DNA from 4 places in the Blautia faecis genome. Region 4 is predicted to be linked to each of the others. Evidence: predicted binding sites of a transcription regulator. Region 4 holds the regulator's gene; each other region holds the start of a gene.

The links. Region 4 encodes HrcA, which represses chaperone genes, less so after heat shock. Its sites were predicted from a motif close to TGTTAGCACTCNNNNNNNNNGAGTGCTAACA; they were not measured.
Region 1: a site for HrcA is predicted at 2,972-3,002, ahead of PGQ38_RS00680 (Hsp20/alpha crystallin family protein). Genes of this name have one in related genera too.
Region 2: a site for HrcA is predicted at 4,807-4,837, ahead of PGQ38_RS15855 (Hsp20/alpha crystallin family protein). Genes of this name have one in related genera too.
Region 3: a site for HrcA is predicted at 3,656-3,686, ahead of htpG (molecular chaperone HtpG). Genes of this name have one in related genera too.

Annotation. Positions count from the first base shown of each region.
Region 1 covers NZ_JAQDKY010000001.1:167,676-173,979, forward strand. Annotated here, with positions in the region: gene PGQ38_RS00670 (MurR/RpiR family transcriptional regulator) at 1-812, shown strand, start outside; gene PGQ38_RS00675 (3'-5' exonuclease) at 1,125-2,084, opposite strand; gene PGQ38_RS00680 (Hsp20/alpha crystallin family protein) at 2,425-2,859, opposite strand; partial or broken gene PGQ38_RS19640 (ABC transporter ATP-binding protein) at 3,084-3,897, opposite strand; gene PGQ38_RS00690 (SufB/SufD family protein) at 4,238-5,161, opposite strand; gene PGQ38_RS00695 (ABC transporter ATP-binding protein) at 5,161-5,892, opposite strand; gene PGQ38_RS00700 (DUF134 domain-containing protein) at 6,295-6,304, shown strand, end outside.
Region 2 covers NZ_JAQDKY010000040.1:31,280-37,583, forward strand. Annotated here, with positions in the region: gene PGQ38_RS15825 (citrate/2-methylcitrate synthase) at 1-547, opposite strand, end outside; gene cls (cardiolipin synthase) at 802-2,361, opposite strand; gene PGQ38_RS15835 (GTP pyrophosphokinase) at 2,397-3,077, opposite strand; gene bsh (choloylglycine hydrolase) at 3,116-4,093, opposite strand; partial or broken gene PGQ38_RS15845 (hypothetical protein) at 4,228-4,452, opposite strand; gene PGQ38_RS20865 (S24 family peptidase) at 4,459-4,680, shown strand; gene PGQ38_RS15855 (Hsp20/alpha crystallin family protein) at 4,975-5,430, shown strand; gene PGQ38_RS15860 (Hsp20/alpha crystallin family protein) at 5,567-6,019, shown strand.
Region 3 covers NZ_JAQDKY010000008.1:22,358-28,661, forward strand. Annotated here, with positions in the region: gene PGQ38_RS05790 (DegV family protein) at 1-157, opposite strand, end outside; gene PGQ38_RS05795 (DUF5721 family protein) at 351-854, shown strand; gene PGQ38_RS05800 (sporulation initiation factor Spo0A C-terminal domain-containing protein) at 860-1,249, opposite strand; gene htpG (molecular chaperone HtpG) at 1,517-3,583, opposite strand; gene PGQ38_RS05810 (hypothetical protein) at 3,775-6,192, opposite strand.
Region 4 covers NZ_JAQDKY010000010.1:76,320-82,623, forward strand. Annotated here, with positions in the region: gene uvrB (excinuclease ABC subunit UvrB) at 1-10, opposite strand, end outside; gene PGQ38_RS07105 (chromate transporter) at 261-836, shown strand; gene PGQ38_RS07110 (chromate transporter) at 833-1,402, shown strand; gene PGQ38_RS07115 (LOG family protein) at 1,495-2,037, shown strand; gene hrcA (heat-inducible transcriptional repressor HrcA) at 2,482-3,522, shown strand; gene grpE (nucleotide exchange factor GrpE) at 3,551-4,201, shown strand; gene dnaK (molecular chaperone DnaK) at 4,317-6,200, shown strand.

The sequences.
Region 1 (6,304 bases), on a different contig from region 4:
TGTCCAAAACGGAAAATCGAATTGCAGATTACTTTTACAATCATCCACAGGAAGCAGCCAATCAATCTATGCTTAAAGTCGCAGAGATATGTCACTGTGGAGAGGGTTCTATTGATCGTTTTTGTAAAAAAATGGGATATTCCGGTTTTGCACAGGTTAAAGAAATGCTGGCGACTCAAAACGCAACTTCTGAAGCCCTTGTGCAGCAGGTTGATATTGAGCAACATGACTCTATAGAATCAATCAGCGAGCAAATATGTAATTTGTACACAAATACAATACAACTGACTATGGAGCTGAATTCTCCTTCTGTTTTCCAGGAGGCCACAAACAGAATCGTTTCTGCAAAACATATTTTCTTCTATGGAATCGGAGATGCAACCGTTCCCTGTTTATGCGCCAGCTACCGATTCCGGCGAATTGGGTTCAACTGCTATTTTGATTTTGACCCAGATATGCAATTAATCACGGCTTCGAATATTGCCAGTGATGATGTGGTAATCGCGATTTCTCACTCCGGTATGTCCAGAACTGTCAACGCCGCTGTAAAAGCTGCTCACGAGGCAGGAGCCTTTACCATTGGCATTACGCAGTCAGTAAAGTCCACAATGACCCAATATTGTAATTTAATATTTTACAATGCAACCTCTGATATCACCGTGGGTAAGGAAATTGTTGCACACCGTTTTTCAGAAAATGCGATAATCGAAATTTTATACGCAAGTGTAGTAAGCAAAATGCCAGAGACCGCAAATTACCATTTGCGGAAATCTGCAGAGATCCTGACAGCCAACAAAGAGCCTTCATTTTAATCAAATAATTTATGACACCTGTGACGCGACCCAAAAGACAAAAAAATCCTCTTTATTCTGTTTTGCACTTTGAATTTATGCAAATAGAGAATAAAGAGGATTTTAATTTTTGTACATATTATCTGTAGCACAGTGCCTTTTGCAAATATTCTTTCGTCTCTTTATTGGGAACAAAAACCATCCCATTGTCATATGTCAGCACTCCATACATCACCATTGCTGAATAAATTTCTTCTTTTATCTTTAGCTCCTGGGCGGTGACGGCGTATTCCTGGATTCCGGAGGGGTTTTTTCTATTAACCAAGCGTTAGTTTATTGGCTTGGCTGCTCTTCTTTTTTCAGGCGGCGTTTGGCCCTGTGGGCATCACGTTTCTGGCGGATCTCGTCGGCTTCTTCGTCGGTTACGTTAGTCAGTTTCTTGATTACATAGTACATGTTGTCTTCTGTCCGGCGGATCCGGATCTTGCCAAGGACAAAGCCATGTTCCTGGCAAAGGGACACGCTGTAGTAAACCTTGGAATTATTCATAAACCAGCGGATCTTGCGCTTAGCCGGGTTATGGCACAATGGGCATTTCGTGCTAGTTACTTCACGGTCCTTCATGGCTTTTTCCCGGGAATAAAATTCACGGGACACATATTTATCGTAAGCCGGGTAGGATACGTGGATCTCTTCCCGTTTACTCTTAGGGTTCTGGTATACGTCCAGGGATGAGTTAGGAAAAATATACTCGTCTTCTATTTTCTGGAGAATACATGCGGTGTAATAAGCATCTCCCAGAGCGCGGTGGAAGTCCATTTTCTTCTCTACGCCCATTTTATCTGTGGCAAATTCCAGGGCACGGCGCTCGTCGTTTTCCTCGTAGCGGATGGCAAATAATTTCTGCACATCATAATAGGTCACCGGACCTTTGATTCTGGAAAGCCTGCCATAGTATTTCATATTCCGCTGCAGCTCCATCACATCCTGATTTCCCCAGGTGAAGAAAATATATTCTTCTCCACACCAATCCAGAAACTCTGTAACTGCCTGTGGAAAAGGGGTTCCGTTCTGCAGATCTTTATAATTCATATGAATTACTTCATGGATACTGTCATGAATCCAGTTATACACCTGGGGCTTGACCAGACGCTGAAAGCTGTCCACAATTTCTTTCTTTTCATTCAGTTTTACGGCGCCGATTTCTATGATCTCAAAAGGCAGACGGCTGTTGGACCACCTTTTTCCCCCTGGGCTCTGGTTCCATTCCAAGTCAAATACAATGTAATTCATGGGTAAATTCCTTCTCTTAAAACATTGTTACTGTTCACAACGCTTGCAACAACATTTTGTTTTTTACAGTCAGCAATAATTCCAGACAAGTATAACAGACAGGTGAAATGATGTAAAGACATAAGAAAAAACCTGCCGGTGGGTAGCCGGCAGGAAATGAGGGGGTATGAAACAAAATCTATGTAAATTAGAAAATCGTCTTTAAATGAAACACAATCTATATGAAAGAAGCTGTTCACAGTATTCAGTAATTATTTACGCCAGCCGCCGCTTCTATTTCACGGCTGGCGCACATATTTTATGTCAGTCTATATCAGTCCAAAAATCTATTTTACCAAAATCAGCCTTCAATAGAAATAAACTTCTTCTCTTCCGGCACTTTTTTCTTCGCTTCCTTCGGGAGGGTAACAACCAGAACACCGTTGTCATATTTCGCATGAATGTCCTCATGCTCCAACTCTTTTCCTACATAGAAACTTCTGGAGCACTGTCCGGTGTAACGTTCTCTGTGGACATATTTACCATGATTGTCCTTCTCATCTTTATTCTCAGTTCTGGAAGCCTGGATGTTCAGGTAACCATCCTTCAGCTGAATCTTCACATCTTCTTTATGAAATCCCGGAAGGTCCATGCTCAGCTCGTAGTTGCCATCCACATCCTTAATATCTGTCTTCATCAGTTCTGTGGTTCTGTAACCTCTGTTCGTCTCTCTTTCTACAGGTAATCTCATCCAATCATCAAATAAATCTTCTCCAAAAATACTAGGCATTAACATAATCCATTCCTCCTTATATTGTGAACACTTACGTGTTTAATTAACATTCTCAATGAAACTGGAAGATTTCTTTTTCTCTCTCCCTTTGTTCTGTATGTAATATAACACGTATTGTTAGCACTGTCAATAGGTGAGTGCTAATTCTTTTGTGAAGAATTTGTGTCCTTAAATTATGCCTTTTTCAGATAATTCAATTTGGATATTCCCCAACTGTGCATTATTTCTCAATGCGCCGGTTTCCAGCTTACCGCCTGCTGCCTTGCATCCACAAATCTCTTATAGATACCTTCCTGCTTCATTAGCTGCTCATGTATTCCCTGCTGCACAATCCTTCCTTTGTCAACAACCACAATCTGATCCGCATGTCTGACTGTTTTTAATCTGTGGGCAATCATAATAATCGTTTTTTCCTTTGTAAGTGCATCTACTGCATCCTTCATGATTGCTCTGGCTATCGAAATACGCTGTTTCTCGCCACCTGAAAGTGTAGCTCCTCTCTCTCCGATCACTGTATTGTATCCATCAGGAAGTTTGCTGAAAATCGTGACAGCACGCTTTCTTTGCCGCTTCCACCACTTCCTCATGGCTTGCATCCTGACGTCCGAATTTAATATTATTCTCAATAGTATCTGCAAACAAATACACAGACTGAAATACAAATGAAAAATTACGCATCAGACTGTTCATGCTGTAGTCTTTTACATTCACGCCTCCAAGCGTCACTTCCCCGGAATCCACATCCCAGAATCTGGCAATCAGATTGCAAAGTGTTGATTTTTCTCCACCAGATGGTCCAACGATCGCTGTCGTCGTTTTCTGTGGGATAGAGAGCGATATATCATCAATAATCTTCCGTTTGTCATAAGAAAACGAAATGTTCGAAAGTCTGATATCATAATTTTCCGGCTGGATCTCTTTGCCGTCAATATCCATACTGTCCAGCTCCAGTATTGCATTTGCTTTATCTACACATACACTTACCACATGTAAAAGGGATGAATAATTTCCTGCGCATTCCAGGCTGGAATAAAGCATAAAGTGCTGACCAAGTGATGAAATAATACAGATGACAAAATCAGAAACCGCAAATATTCCATTCGCCACATAATGCGCCCCAAACGGCAATACCGTAAGAAGTGTATAAGCTGTGACCACCATCATCAGTCCATGAAAGATCGAGCACCGTTTCATCCAGGAAATAAAGGAATCCGCATATGCCATAGCCGCCTTTGTAAATTTGGCATATTTCGTCATTTCCATTCTATTGTCTGATGTGTTTATTGTAACATCGTGTAATTAAAATTGGAGACAAAAAATACCAGGATAGTGCCCTTTCAGAGCTCACCTGGTATTTTATTTCCACAAAAGCTTTATATTCTCAACTCAGGAAGTTCTCAATAATCACATTTTCTGCCTCAGCCTCGGTCATGCCAAGAGTTCTCAGCTTCAAAAGCTGCTCATCGTTGATTCGACCGATTGCTGCCTCGTGAATGATCGCAGCATCCACATGTTTCGCCTGAATCTCTGGGATGGAGCCTACTTCGGCATGGTCCATAATAATGGAATCACACTGGATATGGGCATGGCATTTATTCTTTCCAACTGCCTTGGGATGGAAAACCTGGGAGGAATTTCCTTTTCCAACGGAACGGGAAATAATCTGTGCAGAAGAACCCGCTCCATTCATACAGACTTCAATATCAGACTCTGCTTTCTGCTCTCCGTCAGTCATCAGACGCTCCAGAACAAACAGCTTGGAATCTGCATCCATTGACACATTTGTAGTACGGATGGTGGAGTCAACCCCCTTGATCTGAACGGTATCCAAGGTGAACACAGAGTTCTCACCAAGTTCAATATTAGTCACCGGATTCAGCACTCTGCTGCCGGTTCCTTCGCCCTCACCGTAATGCTTTTCCTCGTAATGTACATTGGCATTCTTGCCCACATGGAAGGTGTGGATGCCATCGTGACGGCTGTCATTGCAGCCGCTGTTGTGGATTCCGCAGCCTGCCACAATGTCTACATCTGCACCATCTGCCACATAAAAATCATTGTAAACCAGGTCTGTCATTCCGGACACACTGACTACCACCGGGATAAAAACCTTCTCCCCTTTCGTCTCGCCATCAATGAAAATATCGATTCCCGGCTTGTCCTCTTTTTTCTTTATTTTGATGTGCTCGCTATCACCGTGGCAAATGGAAATACCGTTTTGACGGAGATTAAAAGCACCCTTCTGCGCGAATCCTTCGCTGATCTTATCCAGCACGCCCTGGGTTGTTTCTTCTACTTTAACCATCAACATTTTCCTCCTTCATTCAGACATTTCTGACATTTTTCCTGCTGAAATAAGGTTGGGAAAACGTCTTCTTTCGTACCATATTTCTTTACTTCACCGTCTTCAATTACCATGATCTTATCTGCCATATTGATGATTTTTTCCTGATGGGAAATCAGGATCAAGCACTCCTTTTTCTCACGATGAATCTCCTCAAAGCGCTTGATCAGCATGGAAAAGCTCCACAGGTCGATTCCTGCTTCAGGTTCATCAAAAATGCTTACTTTATGAGACTTCGCTAAAACTGTGGCAATCTCAATTCGCTTCATTTCACCGCCGGAAAGGGTTCCATCCAGCTGACGGTTCAGGTAATCTTCGGAACAAAGTCCTACAGCTGAGAGAAGGTCACAGCTCTCTTTTTCCGTTAAATTCTTTCCTGCTGCAAGAGATAACATTCTTGCCACGGTCATACCTTTAAAGCGGGGTGGCTGCTGAAATGCATAGCCAATTCCCGCATTTGCACGATGATCAATATCGTATCCTGTAATGTTCTCATCATCCAGATAAATTTCTCCGCTGTCTGCTTTCTCAATGCCAGCCAGTACCTTGGCCAGGGTGGATTTTCCACCTCCATTTGGTCCGGTGATTACCAGCATTTCCCCATCCTGAACATCAAAACTGATGTGATTTACCAGACAGCGCTTTTTCCCCTCTTCATTCACTTCAAAAGTCAGGTTCTTTACTTTCAGCATATTCATACCTCTTCTGTTAATTTTACATTACTGCTCCAATTGTGCCCAAAATTCCAGAAAAAAATTGCTTTTGAGCAGTAACGATTTTATCTCTTCTTGGACTGTACTCCAAATAAAAAAAATTGTCAACCACGACCTTCACAGCAACGCGCTTCGCGACGCACAGAAACACGAACCTTTTTGTGACAGGCACAAGAAATAGCGTTTGCTACGCAAACTTAGTTCTCTGGTTTTCTGTAAACTTTATCCACCAAAAACACCTCGCAGAGCGTTGCAAATGAATAGTAACAAAACTATACCATATTGGAGCAACTTTGAATAGCGCTCAGAAAATAATAGTATTGAATTTTCTCTTCTTCTGGTTTATAATCGACATATGTCGAAAACAAGGAGGTGACATATATGCCCAGAC
Region 2 (6,304 bases), on a different contig from region 4:
GAAATGCTGCGATCAACTGCATACTCTGCCTTAGCACATTCGGAATTTCAAGACTTTCTTTCTCCTTATCGTAAGAGCCCAATGTAAGAATACTTCGAGTCATAGAACCCATAATATCTGATGTAGGTGCTTTCATAATGACATCTCTGGTAAAGTTAGTCGGTAGTTCCATACAATCAGATAGTCTTCCCTGAAATTCCATTAACTGTGTATCAGTTGGCAATTCTCCGAATAAAAGAAGATATGCTCCTTCTTCAAAGACAAACCTTTTTCCTTTACTTCCTGTTACTAAATCTTTTATATTATAACCACGATAAGATAACTCGCCATCACATGGACTCTTTACTCCATCACGATATTCAAAAGCTTTTATATCAGAAATATTTGTAAGCCCCGTCAACACACCTTGGCCTTTTTCATCTCGTAAGCCTCTTTTTACACCATACTCTGAATATAGATTCTTACTAATGCTATCATTTTGTTCACAAAAAATTGCTTGCTGTTTCATATAATTTTCCAAATTGCTCATTTGAATCGCTCCTTTCATTCTGTTACGAACTTACATACTATACTCAGATATTCTTGTTTCCAGAGCATTCAGCATTGTCTGTTCTTTTTCTTATTCTTATTCATTAGCAATACAATACAATGGAAAACTCAATTTAACCTCAACAAGGTTTGTTTTTTCATCCATGCAAAATCTTCTTTGTACAACAGACTGTTAGATATAGCAAAAACGGCCTTTCAAAAACAGTTAACTTCTAAATCAACTGTTTTTTGAAAGGTCGTTTCATCAGATTCTTATAGCAATCCAGCAAATAATCTCATAAATAATTGTCCTAGTCGCAAATATGCACTTCGTCCGGTTTGATATTGGTCTGTCACATCACGACATTCTCCCATCGTTCTTATCAGATCATTTTTTATTTCCACAACTGCCTGACAATCTGCCATAAAACAACCGTTTTCAAAATGGTGATATAAACTTCGATAATCCAGATTAATTGTTCCACAAGTTGCCATACAGTCATCTGCCACACTCATTTTTGCATGACAGAAACCAGGAGTCCACTCATAAACACGAACACCATGTTTAACTAATCCATGATAAAAAGAACGAGTTATATTATAAATGAATTTTTTATCAGGGATACCAGGTGTGATAATTCTTACGTCTACCCCTCGCTTAGCAGCCAGACATAACGCATGCGTCATTTCATCTGTTATGATTAGATATGGAGTCATAAACCAACAATATTTTTCAGCTTTATTTATCATACTGATATAAACTTCTTCTCCTACCTGCTCATTATCCATAGGGCTGTCTGCATAAGGTTGAACAAACCCAGTTTGCTGTGCCGCATAATCATAGTGGAAAAGGTATTTACTAAAATCAGAATCATTAGCAGCCTTAGCACTTACTGCATTCCACATTTCCAAAAATGTCACCGTAAGCGACTGAACAGCATCTCCTTCTAAACGAATACCTGTATCTTTCCACTGTCCATACGGGTGTGTGTAATTAAAATATTCGTTTGCTAGATTATATCCACCTGTAAATCCGACTTTTCCATCAATAACGGTTATTTTTCTATGATCACGATTGTTCAAAAACAGATTTAAACCTGGCATAAACGGATTGAATACACGGCAATGAATTCCTATTGCCTCCATCTTTTTCACAAAATCTGTGTTAATAAAGCCTATAGAACCCATATCATCGTAGAATACTCTAACTTCCACACCTGCTTTTACTCGCTCTTCCAGAACATCTTGAATCTTATGCCATGCTTCAGCGTCTTCTATCGCATGATATTCCATAAAGATAAACTTCTGTGCTTTCTCCAAATCCTTAAGCTGTGCCTCTAATCCTTTCACTGCTTCATCAAAATACACAATATCCGTATTCTGATAGATTGGATACTGCGAATTTCTTTGTATGTAACTTGCTATATTTCCTGCTTTCGGAATTGTTTCTTTTATTCTGCTCAAACACTCCTGACTGTCCGGAAGCATTGGTAACAATTTGCTATCAATTTCTGCATATCGCTCACGCATTTTATGTGTGCCACCATTCAAACCAATCAACAAATACAGGCCTACACCCATAATTGGGAAGATTAGAATTAAGATGACCCAAGGCATTTTCATAGAAGAGGTCTTATCTGATGCGTACAATCCCAAAACCAAGATTCCACTCAAAATCCTTGTAAATAAATTTATAATTTCTGCATATTCATTCAAGCGTGTTACGATAGTAATAATAAAAATCACTTCCAGAAGAATGCAGACTATGGAAAAACACAGCCGTTTTACCCCATTTTTTGTTTTTGCTTTGCCCTCTAAAGTATCTTGTTTCATATATATTCCGCCTTCCTACTTGCTCAGTTTTCTCCCTAAATTTCGTGGAACATACCAATTTTGTCTTTTATTCTCTGCATTTCATTATCTGCTTCAATGATAGCTCTTGCAGAATGAAGTAATTCTTCACTTATCTCATCATAGCCAGGCATTTCTTCAATTCCTTTTTTATAGCGAAGTTGATGTTCCAATGTTGCCCAGAAATCCATACCATTGGTTCGAATCTGTAATTCTACACGCATAGGTGTTTTACCCTTAGCAAAAAATACTGGTATTTCAACAATCATATGATAGCTTCGATAACCATTCGATTTTGGATTTTTTATATAATCTTTTATTTCAATAACTTTAATATCATCCTGTTGGGTAATCAAATCTGATATCATATAAATATCGTCAATAAACGCACAAACTATTCGAACGCCTGCTACATCATTGAGATATGTCTGTATATTTTCTGTTGTAAATTCATATCCCATCTTCTGCAGTTTATTGTAAATACTATTGGGCTTCTTAATTCTTGTTTTTATAAAAGAAATAGGATTTCGATTGTTCTCAGCTGAAAATTCATCATCCAAAACCTCAAGTTTAGTTTGTATCTCCCGAATAGCACAACGATACATCATCATTAAATTATAAAATTTCGTAGCATTATTTAAAAACTGTAGTGATTCCGGACTGTTCATCCTGAGTTTTTTTACTTCATCTTTTGTCATGGAACTTTCCTTTCTACCTCATCCCTGATTTCAAAACATTATTTATTTTGATAGTTGATTCGTTCTCCTTGAATTACTGGATAACAAATCATTTTATCACTATCCAGATTTTCTACATGCATATCTACTGCACTGATCTGATGGTTTTCATAAGTATTGTAATAATAAATACCTTTTGTAACATTACAACACGACGTATACAATGTGATTTCATATTTTCCATCCGCTACTTCGCAACATCCTCGTTGCTGATCCACAGATCCGAGAATGTGGAAGAATTGGCTAACGCTTTCTTCCTCTGATTCACCTGAAATTGCATTTACCTTTGTAAAAGCTACACGTACAAAGCGTGAGGAAGATGAGAGATCTCCCGGAAGACCTAATCCTCCCATACCTCTACTATATGCATCAAGAGCCAAATTTTCGCAGAAAGTATTTCTGGGCTGTTTAGGAGATAAATGCATATAATTATTTAGTTGAAACATCTGCTGTGGAAATGGCGGATTATTCGTAAGCACTCCTACTGGATTATCATAAATATGCAAACCATCTGACATAGATTCTACCGTAATTGACTCATTCTCATCAGAAATGATCCAGTGTAATTGTGCTAATGGCAATTGCTCGCTGAAAGGAGTATTAACAATATTAATTCGTTCAAGAAGCTCGCGAACTTCAACTAAAGAAGAACACTGACTTAAAATCCACGGAATAAATTCAAACTGTGCAATATTTTCCACATCTGGCTTAATCGCGGCATAAACAGCATTTCCGACAAAATTCAGTCCTGCCATTGCCACTCCTTTTTCATTCATAGCATCATAATACAAAGGATAATCCTCTGCAACATGAGCCATTCCAATAATTGCATAATGATTTTTCATATCGCCAACATGGCGAAAATTAAACGCATAATTACGTGGTGTAATTACTATCTGATCACCATAAGAGAATTCATAATCGAGGGTTCGTCCAAAGTAAAAATCTTTTGTTTTATAAGTTGCTGCTGTACACATGATCGTTTATCCTCCTAAATAGATTGAAATATGTCAATGAGTTTTTTTCTTGAACAATAGTATAGCACAATCTTTTATTTTGTTCCAACTTCATACATGATCATAACATGTAAACTTTAAACTATTTTCCTAGATTATTTCTCCATCAGTTTTTCAAACCAGGTATCCATAGCTAGGATGAATTGACCTACGTCTGGCAATTCTTGCAGCATTTCGTTTAGGGTTTTGTGCTTCACATATTTCTGCACATACACCCAAAAGACAACGCTACTGGCTTCTGATACAATGTCAGCTATGGTTTTGCGCATAAGCTCTTCAAATTCAGCAATTTCTTCTTTCGGAACAACATCATATGTGGTGACAGTATGGAGCCTCTCTATCTGGATGGACAGATCATCTGGATTCATAAACAAGAAACTCTTGAAGAAGGAGAAATCGGTGTCTTTTTCCTCGATGGTGATGCTTATGTAAAGAAATATCATCAATCTGATTCCGGTATCCAATTTATTTCTCTAAATAAAAAATATGCTCCTATCCAAGTCACTTCCGGCTCCACCTTAAAAACTTTTGGAAAAGTAGTTGGCTAATTTTAAAAGGCTGATGCATTAACAGTAAACTTGCAGGGCGTCTTTTTTCACCATTTTGCATGGCTTATAGCGTTCACAAAACACATTCACAAGTTTCACAAAATCATTCACAAAATCTTCACAAAAAATTAGCACTCACCTCTTGACAGTGCTAATAATGCGTGTTATATTACAGATAGAACAAAGGAAGAGAGATAAAAGAAAAGGTATTCCAGATGTTCGAAGAACTAGAAATGATAATACAGCAGACTGGATCGTGAAGATCTAGGGAGCTTTTGAAAGGAGATATGACTTATGTTAATGCCTAGTATTTTTGGAGAAAACTTATTTGATGATTTCTTTACACCATTCTATTATGATGACAAAGATGAGAAGAAAGCGGAAAAGAAGCTGTACGGAAGAAGAGCACAGAATCTCCTGAAGACAGATATTAAGGAAAAACCGGAAGGTTATGAACTGATTGTTGATGTTCCTGGCTTCAAGAAAGATGAAGTCAAAGTTGCATTGAAAGATGGTTACTTAACTGTCAGTGCAGCAAAAGGTCTGGATGAAGACGATGAAGATAAGAAGGGACACTACATCAGACGTGAACGTTACGCAGGAGCCTGCGAGCGAAGCTTTTATGTAGGCGAAGAAGTGACTCAGGAAGACATTAAAGGTGAATACAAACATGGTATCCTGAAACTGTTTGTTCCGAAGAAAGAAGCAAAACCAGTTTCCAATGATCCGAAATATATAACCATTGAATGATAATGATAACATCTGATTGATAAAAAGCTCGTGGTGTTGCCCGAAGATTTCGGGCAGTACCCTTTAAATATAATTGTAAGTAACAGTCGAAAGACTTGAATATAGATTTGTTTGTCATGAAAAGGAGATATGACTTATGTTAATGCCTAGTATTTTTGGAGAAAACTTATTTGATGATGATTGGATGAACTTCCCGTTTAACGATGAGTTTTGGGGCAAGAAGAATCCGCTTTATGGTAAACATGCGCAGAACATGATGAAAACGGATATCCGTGAAACAGACGGTAGCTATGAACTGGATGTCGATCTTCCGGGATTTAAGAAAGACGAGATTCAGGTACAGCTGAAAGATGGTTATCTGGTACTTTCTGCTGCAAAGGGACTGGATAAAGATGAAAAAGATAAAGAAGGTAATTATATCAGGCGTGAACGCTATGCGGGCAGCATGTGCCGAAGCTTTTATGTAGGCGATGCAGTAAGCGAAGAAGACATTCATGCAAAATATGAAGATGGTATTCTGAAACTGTCCGTGCCAAAGAAAGCACCTGAGAAAATAGAAAAAGATGGTTATATTGCCATTGAAGGTTAAGGAAATCTCCTTATAGTCGGGGCTGTCGCATCAATGATTAGGAAATCATAGGTGCGGCAGCATCTTTTTGCCGTTTTTAAGGCGAAATATTCTCTCCTTTCATTCTGTTTCTACAAGAAGGCGAACTTTAATAAACCTTTTCTGGAAAAAGGTTCGTTTTCAGGATTTACTTTTGACCTGTCAAAATCAGGCGGTTTGTTTGAGTGGAAATAAATGCCGCCCTGTCCTTCCTGCCTGAATCTTATAATGAAGCTTGTTTATGTTATACCCGATCGCCAGCAAGAT
Region 3 (6,304 bases), on a different contig from region 4:
CAACTTTCTGTAAAAAATCCGCCTGGTTAAATGTCTCGTCATCTATTATATTCTCACTTCCGACAGTCAGTGTAAGCGGTACGGAAGCAAATCTTTCATCCTGTTTCCACTGCTCCAGAAGTTCTCCACAGCTATCTATCACAATTTTATAACTCAATTATATCGTCCTCTTTTCCGTAATATGTAGTTTTAAATACCACATCTATATTAACACATTACTATGTGTTTGAAAAGAGTTTTTTCTTCCATTTTCCCCAAAATTGCTTTATAATGGTTATTGTTCACTGGCAACTGATTTTCATATATTGATGTCGTCGACAGGCGACATGCCCTTTAGAAAGGAGGTTCTTATGCTCGCTTTAAAAATCACTGACCAAAAGAATTTTACCAATAAGCTTTTTCTTGGAGATACCTTCGATCTCTTCTGGCTGAACCAGGCAGAGATCATTACCAGCAATGTTTTTTCCATTGACGGCAAACTACAAACTGATTTTTTCGATAATGACGAGCAGGAATTTTTAACTTCCAGCCACCGTACGTTCTCTCTCTGGAAAGAAGTAAAACCATTTTGTTATTCTGTTATCCGTGGAAAAAAAGCGCCTCTTTCTTTCAAAATCGTGCTTCAGTTTTCTCCGAATAAGACCGCTGCATTATTGCAGAGTTCTGCATTTTCAATTTCTCCCGAAATGATAACAGGTCTGTATCTGAATCTCCAATATAAGAATAAGACCTTGCTTTGTATTACCGGAACATCTATGAAAACCTTTCTCCCCGGTAAAGAACTGGACCACCTTTGGGAGCAATATGTGATGGATTTTTTTCATCGCAGCGGATTATCCGTAGAAGAAGTTTAATCCTGTCAGAATAGGTTCTCCATTATTTTTCCACTAGAGCTATTCTGGCATTCCACGTCTGGAACCTTGCTTTCTTTTTCATCTCCCAGATAAAAGGCGATCATATCTACAAATTCACTGTTGGTAGGTCTGTATTCCAGAGGATATCCGGCAATCTCTTCCAATCTTTCCCGATGATTTTCCCAACATACATTTACAATTGTACGAATATCATGCTCAATATTAGATGGCTTGGATTTAAATTTCTTTGCAAGCCTTGGATAAATATCTTTCGTGATCTTCATTGGTCTTTCCTGAAATTCCATTGTCATGCGTATGGCTTCTGCTACAAAATAATATCCTTTATATTTCGATGTCGCACCAAGTTTGCGTATCGTGCCGTATACCTCTCTCATTTTTGTCCCTCCCACAATAAGTTATACTTCTGATTCTGCATCTGCAGTCAGCCCTTGATTTGCCTCTACATATAATACGAGTTAAATTTGCCTTTTTTAGCATTTAGAGACGAAAATTAAGAAAATTGTAATATTTTTTAGGGATTTCGAGATAAAATTCTATAGAAAAGCAGAATAACAGGATAAACTTTTCCAATTTTTCATATAAAAAGGACAGGCGTCCTAAATGCAATACTCATTTAAACGTCTGTCCCTTTTTGTCATAACTTATTTTGTCAGCATAAGCAGAATTTCATTACTTCTCTGAACAAATCTGGTCATCTCTTCCGGTGAAAGCTGTTTATGACTCAGCATAGCAAGATCATACAGTTCCTCGCAAATAACCGGGGTCTTCTCAGAATCCTTGTTATCTGCTACAAACTGAACCAATGGATGTTTCGCATTCAGAACCAGAGTTTCCTGACCGCCAAACATAGATGGATCCATGCCGTACATATTGTACATCTTCATCATATCCTGCATACGGCGGCTCTCTTCAGAAAGAGTCATCATAGCAGCAACTTTTTCATTTTTCAGATTCTCAACCTTCACTTCCAGTTTGTCATTCTTCAATGCTCCTCTGAATACTTCTGTAAGAGTCTTGGAAGTCTCCTCGTCAGCAGCTTCCTCTCCACGCAGTTCTTCTGTAAGATCTGCATCAATTCTCTTAAACTGGATAGTCTGATCCTTCTGCTCCAGATGGGAAATAAAAGCGCTGTCAATATTGTGTTTCAGAATAACAGCATCCTTCTTTGCCTCACGGAACATGTTAATATACTGACTCTGCTGAACCTCATCTGTTACATAGAAGATAGTAGTCTTCTCAGGCTCTTTCTCGTCTTTCGCGCCGTCCTCTTTCTTCTCTTCTGTGGATTCAACAGTCTCTTCTGTCTTAGTCTCATCTTCTGGTTTCTTGTTCTCTTCGATGCAATCTTTCAGAGTCAGATATTTGCCATCAATGTTCTTGAAGAGGATATAATCATTCATCTTATCTGAGAACTTGCTGTCCTTAATGCAGCCATATTTGATAAATGGACTGATATCATCCCAGTATTTCTCGTAGGACTCACGGTCTGTTTTACACATTCCGGTAAGCTTGTCCGCTACTTTCTTTGTAATATACTCGGAAATCTTCTTCACGAAGCCATCGTTCTGCAGTGCGGATCTGGATACATTCAGTGGAAGATCCGGACAATCAATTACACCTTTCAGAAGAAGCAGAAATTCTGGAATTACTTCCTTGATGTTATCTGCGATAAATACCTGGTTATTGTACAGTTTGATCGTACCTTCGATGGAATCATATTCTGTATTGATTTTCGGGAAGTACAGAATACCTTTCAGGTTAAACGGATAGTCCATGTTCAAATGAATCCAGAACAAAGGCTCCTTATAATCCATAAAGACTTTACGGTAAAACTCTTTATATTCCTCATCTGTACAACTGTTTGGATGTTTCATCCACAATGGCTCCGGATCACTTAAAGATACCGGACGTTTATTGATTTTTACTTTATCTTTTGCAGGAGATACTTCTACGACTTCTTTCTCACCTTTGTCATTCTCTTTCTCCTCAGTCTTAGCATCCTCGTGGATACGCTCTACAATTACATCATCATCACGAAGCTCAGCCTCATCAATGGTCTCATACTCCTGCGGTGCATTTTCCTTAGACAGATAGATATTTACCGGCATGAAAGAACAATATTTCTCAATAATCTCTCTCATACGATATTCGTTGGAAAACTCTGTACTCTCATCATTTAAAAACAGAGTAATTTCAGTACCAACTGTAGTCTTATTGCCTTCCTGCATATCATACTCTGTACCACCATCACAGGTCCAATGTACTGGAGCAGCGCCCTCTTTATAAGAAAGAGTATCAATATGAACTTCATCTGCTACCATAAATGCTGAATAAAAGCCAAGTCCAAAATGACCGATGATCTGATCATCCGTGGTCTTATCTTTATATTTGGAAAGAAACTCAGTAGCTCCTGAAAAAGCAATCTGTGTAATATACTCTTCCACTTCATCGGCCGTCATACCAAGACCTGTATCAATAAACTTCAAAGTCTTCTCTTCCGGATTCACAATAACTTGTACTTCAGCTTTGTAATCATCCGGAAGTGTGTATTCACCCATAACATCAAGTTTCTTAAGCTTCGTAATTGCATCACAACCATTGGAGATTAACTCTCTTGCAAAAATGTCGTGATCAGAATATAACCATTTCTTTATAATTGGAAAAATATTTTCACTGTTAATTGATAAACTACCATGCTTCTCAGCCATGCAGCTCACTCTCCTTTGTCTTCTTAATTATACAAACTATAGTAATACCAAACTGACTAAAAGTCAAGGAAAATTTAGCACTCGTTTTAATTGAGTGCTAGTAGTTTTTATTAAAAGAAGGGAGACCATTTCTGGTCTCCCTCATTCGTTCTGCTCTCATTCACAATTACTGTTTATCTGAGAATCCACTATTATTTTTTCTTATTGCGGTAAACAAGTATTCCTGCAATTAATACAATCGCAACAATCAGAATAATTACAAATGGGAGGATTGGAGTATTATCCCCGGTCTTTACTGCATTCTTCTGATTTGCATCTGTTTTGTCTGCAGCCGGTGTCAGAGTCTGATTCGGTGCAGCATTTACAGTGAAATTAACCTGCTTGGTATCCTGTGTTCCAGTGTTTACCCAGTTGCTTCCATCAAACTGCTGCTGATTATATGTGACAGTCAAAGTATAATTTCCATTCTTGCCCATGCGGAAAGTTGCAGAATATGGTGCGCCGTCCCAGCTTCTTGCCTCAAGAACCTCCCAGTTCAGCGGCTGATATCTTACATCTCCCTTAATCGGATTTTCAATATCCATACCTGCGCCAACTGCAGTGAAAGTAATCTTGGTCTCTGTAGTATAGTTTCCATCGGAGCTGATTCCTGTGATACTGTTATTCCCTGCATCAGATACAATCGGTCCACGGCTTACAGTGACATTAACAGATACTACAAGGCTCAGGTTATCCGGATTGGTAACACCGTCTGGAAGAGCAGCAGTACCTTTCACAGAGAACTTCTGTGCTTCTGTACTGTTCTGATTATATGCACTGCCCTTTACATCCCATTTTACAGAGGCATTCATATCGCCCTTGTTTGTAGTAATCTTAACAGTAGATGGAAGCTGCAGTCCAGCTGCTGACTTCTCAACCCCGTTTGCCAGACTGATATCAGATACTTTGCCTACAGCTGTAAGCTTGGCAGCAGCTTCTGTTACTGTAAAGCTTACTGGAATATTCAGGTAATCTGTCTGATCTGTCTTAATGGAAACAGTCTGTGTATAGGTTCCTGCTGCCAATCCAACTGCCGGTGCAACAGTAAAGGATACAGACTGGTTTGCATTTGCCTCTAATTCTGAAGCAGACGGAGCACTTACTGTAAATTCGTTTCCGCTTACACTTACAGCAATACCGGTTAATTTCACATTTCCAGTATTGGATACATTGATTGTAACTGCAGCTGGTGCTTCTTTGTAACCAGCTTCTTTACTGTCGAATTTCACTTCGGAAATGTCGGTAGTAAATGAAGGAGCTGGAGTAATCTCCGGAGTCACTTCCGGGGTGACTTCTGGTGTTACTTCCGGAGTTACCTCTGGGGTGACTTCTGGTGTCACTTCTGGGGTGACTTCTGGAGTTACCTCTGGTGTCACTTCCGGGGTGGTTTCCGGTGTAGCTGGTTTCTCTGCTGGCTGCTGATCTGTATTCGTATCATCCTGCTTCTGCTCAGCTACTGTAAGCTTTGCAATAAAGGAAACCGTTACACCTTCCTCTGTTTCATAAGTGATCGTATCACTGTATTCTCCAACAGCTGTACCTTCTCTTGGCATAACCCATGCATCAACTGATTCTCCAGCCGCAAGAGAACCCAGATCCTTTACCATAAAATGTTCCGGACTGATTTCTTTGAAATTAAGAGTGCTGTTGCCAGTATTCTTAACAGTTACATTCTTAGTCATGGAAGAGTTTGCATTTTCCTGTGTGAAGCCTGCATTTACGGTTCCAAAATCAAGTACTGCAGTACCATCTTCTGCAGTATTTTCTGCAACAATTTCTGCTGTATACGCAGGTTCCTGCTGGGCAGGGGATTCAGCTGAAGTTCCCTGATTTGCATCCTCAGTCTGTCCATTCTCAGGAACTTCCAGATAGCCTTCTGTTCCAATGTTAATCACACTGTCATCTGTAGTGATCTCAGACTGGGAATTGTCAGCAGAATTCTCTGTGTCCTGTCCATCTGCCGGCTGCATAACATCAGCGGAAGAATCAGTTGGTTCATCAGCACCAATGTCAATTACTTCCTCGGTTTGTGTATCTTCTGCTACATCCTGAGCCGGCTGTGTGTTCTCATCTGTCTGAGAACCTTCCGCAGGTGTATCCTCTGCTGCAATTTCCTGAACAGGGGCTTCCTCTGCCGGTACAGCCTCCTGCTCTTCCTCTGGAAGCTCGGTTGTCTCTTCCGGAGCTTCTTCCGGTGTAGCCACGATTTCAACTGTATTTACTTTCAGTTCTCCGGTTATGCCCATTTCGGTCTTTCCGGTAATTTTCAGCTCGATCTTATTTCCAAGATCTTCATCAACAAGCTTATAGGTCTTCTCAGTGCCTACTTCAGTGAGCTGATCTCCAACTTTTCTTGACCAGCTGAACGTTACATAATCGTCTGTAAGTCCTTCCGGTGTAACCTTTTCATAATCGGCGCTAAGCTCAGAGCCTACAGCTGCAGTTCCCTTAATCTTAAGCTGACCTCCAAGTTCTCCCTCTGGTGCTGCTGCCGCAAATACCAGAGACGGAAGCAATGAAAGCATCATAAGAAAAGTCATGACCATTGCTATAATTTTCCTAGGTCTCATATGCCATCCTCCTTTACATTCCCCTTTTAGGCTGACCTGTAACATTATTGTAACATATTTTAAACATTTTCACAAGCACTTTTATTTTATTGTAATTCTTACAGTGCATGTG
Region 4 (6,304 bases):
AATGATCCATATGAGTCCTTTCTTTTATAAAATCAAACACGCTTTAACTGTTTTCAGTATAGCATCCTTTTTTATAAAAGTACAGCAGAATCGAATATTTGTTCTGCCCTCTGAAATGTCAGAAGCATTCCAAAACTTTAATTGACAGACATACCTATAGTGCGTTATCTTAAAAAAGAAAAGCGTGATTGTTCACGACCTGACCAGTAACACGCTTCGCGATGCGCAGAAATCATGCAGAATTATTAGGAGTGCCGGAAATGGAAGAAAAACAAAAGAATAAAAGATATGTGCTGAGGAAGCTTTTTTTTGCCTCGTTATATCTTAGTACGTTTACTTTTGGCGGCGGATATGTGATCGTTACTTTATTGAAAGAGAAATTTGTGGATCAATATCACTGGATCGATGAGGAAGAAATGCTGGATCTGGTGGCAATCGCACAGTCATCTCCAGGAGCAATTGCAGTAAACGGAGCAATTGTGGTGGGATACAAGCTTGGGGGAATACCGGGAATGCTGCTGTCGGTTCTGGGGGCTATTATTCCGCCAATGGTGATCCTGTCCCTGATTTCCTTGTTTTATGATGCATTCTGCTCTAATTATTATATAGCAGCTCTTTTGAAAGGCATGACTGCCGGCGTAGGTGCTGTGATCATTTCTGTGGTATACGACATGGGGAAAAACGTGGCGAAATCAAATGACTGGGTAAATGTGGTTATTATGGTCATCAGTTTTTGTGTAAGCTATTTTCTGAAGGTAAACATTATTTATATAATACTTATTGTGGCTGTATTTGGATTTGCGCGTACACTTGTGAAGGAGGGCAGCAAAAAATGATTTATCTTCAGCTCTTTTTCAGCTTCCTTCAGATTGGTGCATTAAGCTTTGGAGGTGGATATGCAGCAATGCCTCTTATACAGGAACAGGTAGTGACTATGCATGGCTGGATTTCCATGGAAACTTTTTCGAATCTTGTGACCATTGCAGAGATGACTCCTGGTCCTATTGCAGTAAACTCCGCAACCTTTGTAGGAACCAGGATTGCTGGTCCTGGTGGCGCAGTGGTGGCTACTCTTGGCTGTATTTTACCCTCCTGTATAATTGTAACCCTGCTGGCATATATTTACACGAAATACCGGAAAATGTCCCTTCTCCAGGGAACTCTTACATCCCTTCGCCCGGCGGTTGTGGCCATGATCGCCAAGGCAGGAGTTACCATTTTAGTATCATCTTTTTTTATAAATGGTGCAGTGGAACTGTTTCGGGAAAACATATGCATTCGAATGGTGGTGTTCTTTACTGCCGCACTGGTGCTTTTAAGAAAATTTAAAATGAATCCTATTCTGGTGATGGTTTTGTGCGGTGTGGCAAATATGGTGTTTTGCGCGGCTGCCGGAAGCTGACTGGAAAAGATATGCCAGCTGACTTTCGTATATGGTGCTGCCGCAGGTAGGCTGCACCTGTGTTTAGAAGAAAAAATAAGGGGGATAACAGATTGAACATATGTGTATATGGCGCTTCAAGTGCACTGCTTAAAAACATTTATTATGAAAAAACAGAAGAGCTTGGAAGAGCAATGGGAAAAAGAGGTCACGGTCTGGTGTTTGGCGGCGGGGCTACCGGAATGATGGGAGCAGCAGCCAGAGGCGTGGCAGCAGAAAATGGTTACATACTTGGAATTGCTCCCCGATTTTTTGACCAGCCTGGAGTTCTGTATGAGAAATGCACGGAATTTATTTTCACAGAGAATATGAGAGAGCGCAAAAAACTTCTGGAAGAAAAATCAGATGCTACGATCGTAGCACCTGGCGGAATTGGTACCTACGAGGAATTTTTTGAGATTTTTACCTTGAAAAGCCTGAAACGTATTGACCGCCCAATTGTGCTGTATAACATTGACGGATATTATGACAAGATGAAAGCATTGCTGGAGTACACAGCAGAAGAGAAATTCATGGATTTTTCCGTGCTGGATATGGTAGTCTTTCTGGATGAGCCGACAGCAGTTCTTGACTATCTGGAAAATTATAAAAAATAGAGGCTGCTATTCAGCAGGGGCTGTTTTGCGAAACATATAACTGTGAAGGTGCTGAACAGTTACAAAACGGACATGTCGCCTATGGGCGGTATTCCTATATAGGAAAGAAGATGCCAGGGAAAATTTTCTCAAGGCATCTTTTTCATTTATGCGGCAGCAAACATAAGACTGCGTTGGCAGATACCTGATAGTATCCTTGCTGTCCAAAAAAAGTATTGCAGTAAGGAGAATTTAGCCAGAATGGTAAAGTATAGGGTAAAAACTATCAAAAAAGATGAAAAAAATTTGTAAAAAATATTGACAAAAGGAATACTGAGGTGTATCTTAAGAGCATAGATGTTAGCACTCCTAAATAATGAGTGCTAACAAAAGGAATTCGAAGAAGCCAGACGGAAATCAGAATCAGGTTTGACCGTCTGCTTTTCAGGAAGGAGCAGATATTTCATGGATGAAGTATTAGATGAGCGCAAACGGAAAATACTGAAAGCAATCATCAAAACTTATATGGAAACAGGCGAGCCTGTAGGTTCCAGAACTATTTCCAAATATCCGGATCTGAATGTCAGCTCTGCTACTATCCGAAATGAGATGTCCGACCTGACGGATATGGGCTACATCGTACAGCCCCACACCTCAGCCGGAAGAATTCCATCAGATAAAGGCTATCGCCTTTATGTAGATGAGCTTACCAGGGAGAAGGAAGCCGAGATCGCAGAAATCCGTGATCTGATGATTGAGAAGTCAGATAAGATGGATAAGGTGCTCAAGCAGGTGGCGAAGGTTCTTGCCACGAATACCAATTATGCGGCTATGGTTGCGGTTCCCCAGTATAAGGGAAGCACCCTGAAGTTCATTCAGCTTTCACGAGTCAATGAGCGGCAGCTGATTGCCGTAGTTGTATGTGAGGGTAATGTCATTCGGAACCAGATCATTAATATTGATGAGGAGATGGATGACCAGACGATCCTGAAGCTGAATCTTCTTCTTAACACGAACCTGAACGGTGTACCCATCCAGGACATTAATCTGGGCATGATCGCCAGATTGAAAGAACAGGCGGGAAGCCACAGCGGTGTGGTTGCAGATGTGCTGGACGCAGTTGCAGCTACGATTCACGTGGACGAAGAAGATATGAAAGTATATACATCGGGAGCAACCAACATATTTAAGTATCCAGAGCTTGCAGATACATCCAGAGCCAGTGAGCTGATTTCCACTTTCGAGGATAAGCAGGAACTTGCGGATATGGTCCGTGAGGAAATGGGAGATCCGGAGAACACAGGAGTTCAGGTATACATCGGGGATGAAGTTCCGGTACGTACCATGAAAGACTGCAGTGTGGTCACAGCTACTTACGAGTTGGGAGATGGAATGCGTGGAACTATTGGAATCATCGGTCCCAAGCGAATGGATTACGAGAATGTAGTGGACAGCTTAAAGAAATTAAAAGTCCAGCTTGACGAAATGGTAAATAAGAAAACCTAGAAAGGCGGTTGAAAGCGTGTCAGAAGAAATGAATAAAGAAGCCGAAGTACAGGAAGAAGCAGTTGACATTCCGGTAACAGACGGAAGCGAAGAAGAGGCAGCAGATACAGCCCAGACAGCAGAAGAGGAGACTTCCGAAGAACCAGCACAGACAGAAGAAACTGAGCAGTCAGATCAGGAAGCCGAATCTCAGAAGGAACCGGAAACCAAGACAAAAACTTCTTTCTTCGGCAAGAAGAAAAAAGAGAAAGATAAATTTGAACAGCAGGTCGAGGAGCTTACAGACAGACTGAAGCGCAGCATGGCTGAATTTGATAACTACCGTAAAAGAACGGAGAAAGAGAAATCCAGCATGTACATCATCGGCGCCAGGGACATCGTTGAAAAAATGCTTCCGATCGTGGATAACTTCGAAAGAGGTCTTGCACAGGCACCGGAGGATGATCCATTTGCAGAAGGCATGAAGATGATCTACAAGCAGATGATGACAGCTTTTGATGAGATGGGTGTGAAGCCAATCGAAGCTGTAGGTAAGGAATTTGATCCGAATCTGCATAATGCAGTGATGCATGTGGAGGACGAATCCGTTGGCGAGAACATCGTCGTAGAGGAATTTCAGAAGGGATATACCTACAAGGATTTCGTTGTAAGACACAGTATGGTAAAAGTTGCTAATTAACAGAAAGCAGCTTGGAGAATCAAACTTCATCGACATTTTCTAAAAACAAAGTATAAATGTTACTGTTCGTGTAATGGACAGCAACCATGAATTTTTAAACAGGAGGAAAATTATCATGGGAAAAATCATTGGTATTGACTTAGGTACAACAAACAGCTGTGTAGCTGTTATGGAAGGTGGACAGCCAACCGTTATCGCAAATACAGAAGGATCCAGAACAACACCATCTGTTGTAGCATTCACAAAGACAGGTGAGCGTCTGGTAGGTGAGCCTGCAAAACGTCAGGCAGTAACAAACGCAGAGAAAACAATCTCTTCCATCAAGAGAGAGATGGGTACAGATTACCGTGTAACAATTGATGATAAGAAATATTCCCCACAGGAAATTTCCGCTATGATTCTTCAGAAACTGAAAAAAGACGCTGAAGGATACCTTGGAGAGTCTGTTACAGAAGCAGTTATCACTGTTCCGGCATATTTCAATGATGCTCAGCGTCAGGCAACCAAGGATGCTGGTAAGATTGCAGGTCTCGATGTAAAACGTATCATCAACGAGCCTACAGCAGCAGCTCTTGCATATGGTCTTGACAATGAGAAAGAGCAGAAGATCATGGTTTATGACCTTGGTGGTGGTACATTCGATGTTTCCATTATTGAGATTGGTGATGGCGTTATCGAAGTTCTGGCAACAGCTGGTAACAACCGTCTTGGTGGTGATGACTTTGACCAGAGAATTACAGACTATATGCTTTCTGAGTTCAAGAGAACAGAGGGCGTTGACTTAAGCAACGATAAGATGGCTCTTCAGAGACTGAAAGAAGCTGCTGAGAAAGCTAAGAAAGAGCTTTCTTCCGCAACAACAACCAATATCAACCTGCCATTCATCACAGCAACAGCTGAAGGACCGAAGCATTTTGATATGAACCTTACAAGAGCTAAATTTGACGAACTTACACACGATCTTGTTGAGAAAACAGCAGAGCCGGTTCGCCGTGCACTTTCTGATGCAGGTCTTACTGCTTCTGATCTTGGACAGGTGCTTCTGGTTGGTGGATCTACACGTATCCCGGCTGTACAGGATAAAGTAAGACAGTTAACTGGCAAAGAGCCAAGCAAGGCCTTGAACCCAGATGAGTGTGTTGCACTTGGTGCTTCTATCCAGGGTGGTAAGCTTTCCGGTGAGGCTGGTGCAGGTGACATCCTTCTTCTTGATGTTACTCCACTTTCCCTGTCCATCGAGACAATGGGTGGTATTGCAACACGTCTGATCGAGAGAAATACAACTATTCCGACCAAGAAGAGCCAGATTTTCTCCACAGCAGCTGATAATCAGACCGCTGTAGATATCAATGTATTACAGGGCGAGCGTCAGTTCGCGAAAGACAACAAGTCCCTTGGACAGTTCCGTCTGGATGGAATCCCACCAGCACGTCGTGGTGTTCCGCAGATTGAGGTTACATTCGATATCGATGCCAACGGTATTGTAAATGTATCTGCTAAGGATCTTGGAACAGGTAAAGAGCAGCACATTACAATCACAGCTGGTTCTAACATGTCCGAGTCTGATATTGACAAGGCTGTTAAAGAAGCTGCTGAGTTCGAAGCTCAGGATAAGAAACGTAAAGAGGCAATTGATACAAAGAACAATGCAGACTCCATGGTATTCCAGGTTGAGAATGCACTGAAAGAAGCAGGCGATAAACTGGATGCAAATGACAAAGCTTCCGTAGAGGCTGACTTAAATGCATTAAAAGATATCCTTGCTAAATATGCAAATACAGATGAGATCGGAGATGCTCAGGTCGCTGAGATCAAAGCTGCTCAGGAGAAGATGATGGAAAGTGCTCAGAAGCTTTTCGCAAAGATGTATGAAGCACAGAACCCACAGGGTGGTGCTGGTCAGGCAGGCCCTGGACCGGACATGGGAGGAGCTTCCCAGGGCGGTAACGAGGCTGGTTACGGCGATGATGTTGTAGATGCTGACTACAAAGAGGTTTAATTGAATAATAAGTTCCAATATTTCGGAACATGAAACTACAGCCCGGTCATGATTCATGACCGGGCAGTGGTGGTGAAAGACATATTACAGGAAATGCGCCGCTG